Linked DNA regions of Colwellia sp. M166. The protein of the gene in region 1 interacts with the protein of each later gene in a pairwise test. Links are inferred from orthologs where the notes say so. Each region holds a gene or a part of one and is shown on either strand. Other genes may lie near its edges.

Region 1 (4,005 bases):
GCGATGGTGTTCGAATTTGCTGGTGCTTACTTAGCCGGTGGTGAGGTGACTTCAACGATACGTAAAGGCATTATTGACCCATCACTATTTATCGATATTCCAGAACTTTTAGTTTTTGGTATGATTTCCGCTTTATTTGCTGCTGCAACTTGGTTGCTAGTCGCTTCAATTTTAGGCTGGCCAGTATCAACAACACATTCAATTGTCGGTGCTATTATTGGTTTTGCTGCTATTGGTGTAAGTCCAGATACCGTGGCTTGGGGAAAAGTAGGTGGTATCGTTGGTAGTTGGATTATTACGCCGTTAATTTCTGGTGTTATTGCCTTTATTATTTTTAATAGCGCACAAAAACTTATTTTTGATGCTGAGAAACCGTTAGAACAAGCCAAGCGCTATGTACCATTTTATATGTTTTTAGCCGGCTTTGTTTTATCCTTGGTAACGATTAAAAAGGGCTTGAAACATATTGGATTAGACAATATTAATCTCGGCTTTTATAACTTCGAAATTGGTGGTGCTGGCGGATATTACTTAGCTATTATTGTTGCTGTGGTTGTTGCTGTGGTTGGTAAATACTTTATTAGTCGCCTTAAATTTGACGAAAAAGCTGATAAAACGACACATTATGCCAACGTTGAAAAAGTGTTTGCTGTTTTGATGGTAGTAACGGCTTGTTGTATGGCCTTTGCTCATGGCTCAAATGATGTTGCCAATGCTATTGGACCATTAGCGGCAGTGGTGAGTATTGTTGATAACGGTGGTGAAATTGCGAAGAAATCTGCATTAGTTTGGTGGATTTTACCACTAGGTGGTTTAGGTATTGTTGCTGGTCTTGCTTTATTTGGACATCGTGTTATCGCTACGATAGGTAATGGTATTACACACTTAACACCTAGCAGAGGTTTTGCTGCTGAGTTAGCGGCTGCCTGTACGGTAGTGATTGCTTCTGGGGCTGGCTTACCTATTTCAACAACACAAACCTTAGTTGGCGCTGTATTGGGCGTAGGAATGGCACGTGGTATTGCTGCTATTAACTTAGGTGTTGTGCGCAACATTGTTATTTCTTGGGTGATTACTTTACCGATAGGTGCAGGACTTTCTATTATCTTCTTCTGGTTAATGAAGTCGATATTTAGTTAATAAAACACCTGCAAATACAAAATTAAGCCAGTAATTATACTGGCTTTTTTATATGCGATTTTTGCCCAAACACGCTATTTTTGTTGGTTTTTTATGCTAACGATGATAATTATCAATGCAGGTAAAGAAAATGGCTTGCGAGTGAGATTAATTCACTATATTATGTCGCCTCTTTCGCAGCGAATGTAATATTTATATTGTTGTTCTAATGAAAGACAGTGCCTTGATAGCTCAGTCGGTAGAGCAGAGGATTGAAAATCCTCGTGTCCCTGGTTCGATTCCGGGTCAAGGCACCATATTTTATTTGTGATAAAAATCTAAAGCCTTAGCAATAATATTGTTAAGGCTTTTTTGTTGTCTGAATTTTACTGACATTCTTCGCTACTCAGCTCGTGTGGTTTTTGTATAGATAATGCAGCATGAGTATTACAGGCATAAAAAAGCCCGCTGAGTCGCAGGCTATTATATGATGCTGTAATGTAAAACTATGTTTTATTTTGTGCTTGCTTTTCAGCGTTCTTCGTTGCTCTTCGTTGTTCAATGACTTGTTTTATTTCGCCACCAATATGCTCTTCGCCACGCGCCTTCGCTAAATTAATTTGCTTTTCACGTTCTTGGAAGCGGCTTCGTTGTTCATCAGTGTATTTATCATAACAACGAGGACAACTAACCCCTTGAATATAATGTTCGCTGGTCTTTTCTGCTTCGGTGATTGGATATCGACAGGCAAAACATTGATCATATTGACCACGCTCTAGGCTATGATTGACAGCTACTCTAGCATCGAAAACAAAACATTCGCCTTGCCATAAGGTTTCTTGTTCAGGAACTTCTTCCAGATATTTCAATACCCCACCTTCTAAGTGGTAAACATCTTCAAAACCTTGTTCTTTCAAATAAGCCGTCGATTTTTCACAACGGATGCCACCGGTACAAAACATGGCTACTTTTTTGTGTTTTGTTTTATCTAGATTTTTTGCAACATATTCAGGAAACTCACGAAAAGTTTCTGTATTCGGGTTAACGGCATTTTTAAAAGTACCAATTTCGACTTCATAATCATTACGTGTATCTATTAATAGCACCTCAGGATCAGAAATAAGTGCATTCCAGTCTTTAGGTTTAACATAAGTGCCGACCGTTAATGTGGGGTCGATACCTTCAACCCCCATAGTGACTATTTCTTTTTTTAATTTAACTTTTGTGCGCTGAAAAGGATTGTCTTGATGAAAAGAGCATTTAGAAGAGACGCCGGCAAGGCGACTGTCACTATTAATAAATGCTAATACAGTATCGATGCCTTTTTGTGAGCCAGCAATAGTGCCATTAATACCTTCAAGCGCTAAAAGTAAAGTACCTCTAACGGCATTGTCTTCCATTACTTGCTGTAACGGTGTTTTAATGTCTTCGAAACTTTCTAAACGAACAAATTTATATAACGCGCAAACAGTGATGTTATTCATGTAATTATTGACCCATTGAGCGAGCCTGACAGTAAATCAGGAGCTGTAGATTGATTGTGGCTGCCACTAAGGCAGCAATTAGTTGTTTTATCATTTGATAAAACGGCAACATTCTAGCAAATGTACCTAACTGAAAGTAGTATTTTACTGATTTATTGTTATACGCTCTGTTATCAAGGTGCTCACGCTAAGCGCTATAAAGTGGTAAAAGTAAAACTATTGCTATGTAAACTTAGCGCTGCAACATATTGTTGACAGTTGTTTATCAAGTATATTTTATTGACATAGCCTTTATAGGAGCGCTTGTTATAATATTGCGCTACTGCGTACTTATTTTTTCTCTGGAGTTGTTTAAGCCATGCCTAACACCAATTTACTTAACGAAACACATAACCCTGCTTTAACTAGTTGGGTTGAATCCGCTAACTTAGAAAATTGTGATTTTCCAATACAAAACTTACCTTTTGCTAGCTTTAAACGTAAAGGCAGCGTAGAAGATTTTCGAGCGGGTGTTGCTATTGGTGATCAGGTTTTAGATTTAAAAGCATTATTTGCTTTGAGTATCTTTGACGGTGATGTGCAATCGGCTTTAGCGCAATGTTGTCATAGTCAGTTAAATGCTTTTATGTCGATGGGTAAACGTTATTGGGGTGCTGTACGCCAAGCCTTGTCAAAAGGCCTAACCAAAGGCTCTGAGCTACAAATAGCGTTAACGTCATGTTTAATTGCACAAGCCGATGTTGAATATGCGTTACCATGCCAAATTGGTGATTACACTGATTTTTATACTTCTATTCATCATGCGACATCTGTTGGCAGTAAATTCCGCCCTGATAATCCATTGTTACCTAATTATAAATGGGTTCCTATTGGTTACCATGGTCGCTCTTCTTCAATTGAGGTATCAGGCAGTAACTTTAAACGTCCTAAAGGTCAAACTAAAGCACCAACAGCAACTGAACCATCTTTTGGTCCATGTAAACGTTTAGATTATGAGTTAGAAGTTGGTGTGTTTATTGGCAATGGTAATGATTTAGGTGAACCTATCAGTATTGATAATGCTGAAGAGCATGTTTTTGGTATTTGTTTATTTAATGATTGGTCTGCACGTGATATCCAAGGTTGGGAATATCAGCCTTTAGGACCATTTTTATCAAAAAGTTTTGCTTCAACCATTTCTCCTTGGATTGTTACCTCAGAAGCACTCGCGCCATACCGAGCACAATGGACCCGTGATGAAGCTGATCCTCAGCCTTTACCTTATTTGGAGTCAAAGCATAATCGTGCGTTTGGGTCTTTAGATTTAAATTTACAAGTATTAATTGAAACTGAAACAATGCGTAATTCAGCGCAAGCAGCGGTGCAGTTGTCACAATCAAACTTTAAAGACTCCTATTGGACT
Region 2 (3,263 bases), 1.5 Mb from region 1 along the record:
CAGACATATATGAACCAACATCAAATTCGTTCATATATAAAGTAGCAAGTACTTTATGGCCTGCTTGACTTAATTCAGCTAGCATTTCTAAGGTGATTTCAGCATTCGCTTCAGCGATTACTTCACCAGTAGACTCATCGATATAAGCCTTAGAAAGTACTTTGCCTACGATATATTCAGCTGGTACGTCTAGCGTAGCCATTTTCTCTTTTGAAAGAGAACGAATATGACGCGCAGTAATTCGACGACCTTGCTCAACAAGTACATCGCCATTTGGTAACTTAATGTCGAAAGTAGCTGTTTCACCACGTAAGCGTTCTGGAATTAAATCCATGACTAACTTATCGCCTTTAATCTCGAAATTAGTCGTATCGTAGAAAATATCTAGAATTTCTTCAGTAGAGTATTCCAAGGCACGTAAAATGATCGAAGCAGGTAATTTACGTCGACGGTCAATACGAACGAATAAATTATCTTTTGGATCAAATTCGAAATCCAACCAAGAACCACGGTAAGGAATAACGCGAGCGTTATATAACACTTTACCAGAAGAGTGTGTTTTGCCTTTATCGTGATCGAAAAACACACCAGGAGAACGATGTAATTGAGAAACAATAACACGCTCTGTACCATTGATGACAAACGTACCGTTGTCAGTCATTAATGGTATTTCACCCATGTATACTTCTTGTTCTTTGATATCTTTTACTGTGCCTGCTGCTGCTTCTTTATCATAAACAACTAAACGCAATTTAACGCGTAATGGCGCAGAATAGGTTACACCGCGAATTTGACATTCTTTAACATCAAATAACGGCTCGCCTAAACGGTAGCTAACATATTGTAATTCTGAGCTACCAGAATAAGCTTTAATTGGAAAAATAGAATGAAACGCAGCCTCTAGGCCTGTTTCACCTGTTGGATCAATATCAATAAACTTACGGAAAGATTCGAGTTGGATTGATAACAAGAATGGATAATCCATTACTTGCACACTTTTACCAAAGTCCTTACGAATACGTTTCTTTTCAGAGTAAGAGTAAACCATGGGGTTCCTCAGCTTGCTGGTTATGGCCGAATCTGCCTTAAAATACCAATTGGATTTAAATAATGGCGCAAATTACCCTCAAGTAATCGGCAATTATCTAATCCAATTGGTATCAGGACAGGATATTGCAGTGATGCTTTTTACATCAAGCATCAAATAATGCACTGTTTTGGTTTAAAAAAAAACCACTTTCTTTAGCGCAAAAAGGCCGGTGACGTTTAAATCACCAGCCATTGCCTTTTCAGGCAAATAATCTGTTTAATAACAGACTATTTGATCTCAACAGAAGCACCTGCTTCTTCAAGAAGTTTCTTAAGCTCTTCTGCTTCAGCTTTTTCAACGCCTTCTTTGATCGCTTTAGGAGCTGATTCAACTAAGTCTTTAGCTTCTTTTAAGCCAAGACCTGTAGCGCCACGAACTGCTTTGATCACAGCAACTTTCTTCTCACCGAAGCTAGTCATTACTACGTCAAATTCAGTTTGCTCTTCAGCAGCTTCAGCAGCGCCACCAGCAACAGCAACAGCTGCAGCAGCAGATACGCCGAATTTTTCTTCCATTGCTTCAATAAGTGCAACAACGTCCATTACTGACATTTCAGCAACTGCGTTTAGGATATCGTCTTTAGAAATAGACATTTTAAATTTCCTGTTTTTTAGTAAACAGCCTTTGGCTGTTTGAAATAACTATAAATACAAAAAGTGCTAATTGTGCTCTGCGTATATTTAAGTAACAGCAGAGGTAAACAATTATTAAGCAGCTTCTTGCTCTTTCTGATCGCGTACTGCAGCAATTGTGCGGACAAGTTTGCCTGCAGATGCTTCTTTCATAGCGCTCATTAAACGTGCAATTGCTTCGTCGTAAGTTGGTAGCTTAGCTAACATGTTTACGTCTACTGCATTACCTTCAAATGCTGCTGCTTTTAATTCAAAAGCTTCGTTAGTTTTAGCGAAGTCTGTGAATAAGCGTGCTGCTGCACCTGGATGCTCGTTTGAAAATGCAATCAATGATGGACCAACTAATGTGTCAGTAACACATTCAAAGTCAGTACCTTGTAATGCACGACGTGCTAACGTGTTACGGATAACTTTCATCCATACGCCGTTTTCACGTGCTTGCTTACGTAATACAGTAATTGCTTCAACTGAAACACCGCGTGAATCCGCGACTACAGCTGATTGAGCGCCATTGGCAGCTTCTTGAACTTCAGCAACAATTGCTTTTTTGTCATCAAGATTGATAGCCATTGGCTTTACTCCTGGTTCACCGGCAATAAAAAACCGGTATTTACTATCCCTAAACAAATTAATATCTGCTTAGGCCGTTACGGCGAGGACCAGAATTAGGAAATACTGGGTAATCACCATCTACGTAGGAAAAATTAAGCTTTCAACGAAGAATCGTCTCAGCTCCTACGGTCTTTGACGGGGTTGTCTGAAGCAATTAAATTGCTAATGTACAGACAACACCTACCAAAATTTAAGGGGCGAAATTATAGTCTACAATTCCGCCCTTGTAAAGCATCGATTACCGACACCTTACAGAAAGTTATAGTGTCAAGCTAGCTTGGTTGACGACAACGCCGGCACCCATAGTAGTTGAAACAGAAACTTTCTTAATGTACTGACCTTTAGCATTAGCTGGTTTTGCTTTTTTAAGCGCTTCCAATAATGACTCAAGGTTTTCCTGCAATTTAGCACCGTCGAAATCAGCCTTACCAATAGTAGTATGGATGATACCGTTTTTGTCATTGCGGTAGCGAATTTGACCCGCTTTTGCGTTATTTACAGCCGTAACAACGTCAGGAGTTACTGTGCCAACTTTAGGATTAGGCATTAAACCACGAGGGCCTAAGATTTGACCTAGTTGACCAACAACACGCATAGCGTCTGGAGTAGCAATTACCACGTCAAAGTCCATGTTACCGGCTTTAACTTGTTCAGCTAAATCTTCCATACCTACGATGTCAGCACCAGCTTCTTTCGCTTTATCTGCGTTAACGCCTTGGGTAAATACAGCAACACGTACATCACGACCAGTACCGTTTGGAAGCACTGTTGCGCCACGTACGTTTTGATCAGATTTACGAGCGTCAATGCCAAGGTTTACAGCAACATCAACACTTTCACGGAAGTTAGCAGTAGCAAGTTCTTTAAGTAAAGTAATTGCTTCGCTGATGTCATATTCTTTTAATACGTCTACTTTTTCACGGATAAGA

What was found. The genes of interacting proteins can lie anywhere in the genome.
Region 2: the proteins of FGD67_RS05950 (region 1) and rplL interact in binary tests that used the Escherichia coli proteins (3 or more experiments, as listed by UniProt). The link is inferred for Colwellia sp. M166 from one-to-one orthologs.

What each region holds. Positions count from the first base shown.
Region 1 is NZ_CP040755.1:1,322,957-1,326,961, reverse strand. The notes cover bases 615-3,598. They hold FGD67_RS05950 (rhodanese-related sulfurtransferase), read right to left. Parts: upstream 2,604-3,598; coding sequence 1,626-2,603; downstream 615-1,625. Other genes in these bases: fahA (fumarylacetoacetase), read left to right, coding at 2,962-3,598; FGD67_RS05960 (inorganic phosphate transporter), read left to right, coding at 615-1,140. In the rest of the region: more of FGD67_RS05960, read left to right, coding at 1-614; more of fahA, read left to right, coding at 3,599-4,005. UniProt on the Escherichia coli protein: Catalyzes oxygen-dependent 5-hydroxyuridine (ho5U) modification at position 34 in tRNAs, the first step in 5-carboxymethoxyuridine (cmo5U) biosynthesis.
Region 2 is NZ_CP040755.1:2,813,083-2,816,345, reverse strand. Bases 1-2,753 are described here. They hold rplL (50S ribosomal protein L7/L12), read right to left. Parts: upstream 1,684-2,753; coding sequence 1,318-1,683; downstream 1-1,317. Other genes in these bases: rplA (50S ribosomal protein L1), read right to left, coding at 2,594-2,753; rplJ (50S ribosomal protein L10), read right to left, coding at 1,798-2,292; rpoB (DNA-directed RNA polymerase subunit beta), read right to left, coding at 1-1,048. In the rest of the region: more of rplA, read right to left, coding at 2,754-3,263. UniProt on the Escherichia coli protein: The binding site for several of the GTPase factors involved in protein synthesis (IF-2, EF-Tu, EF-G and RF3). Is thus essential for accurate translation.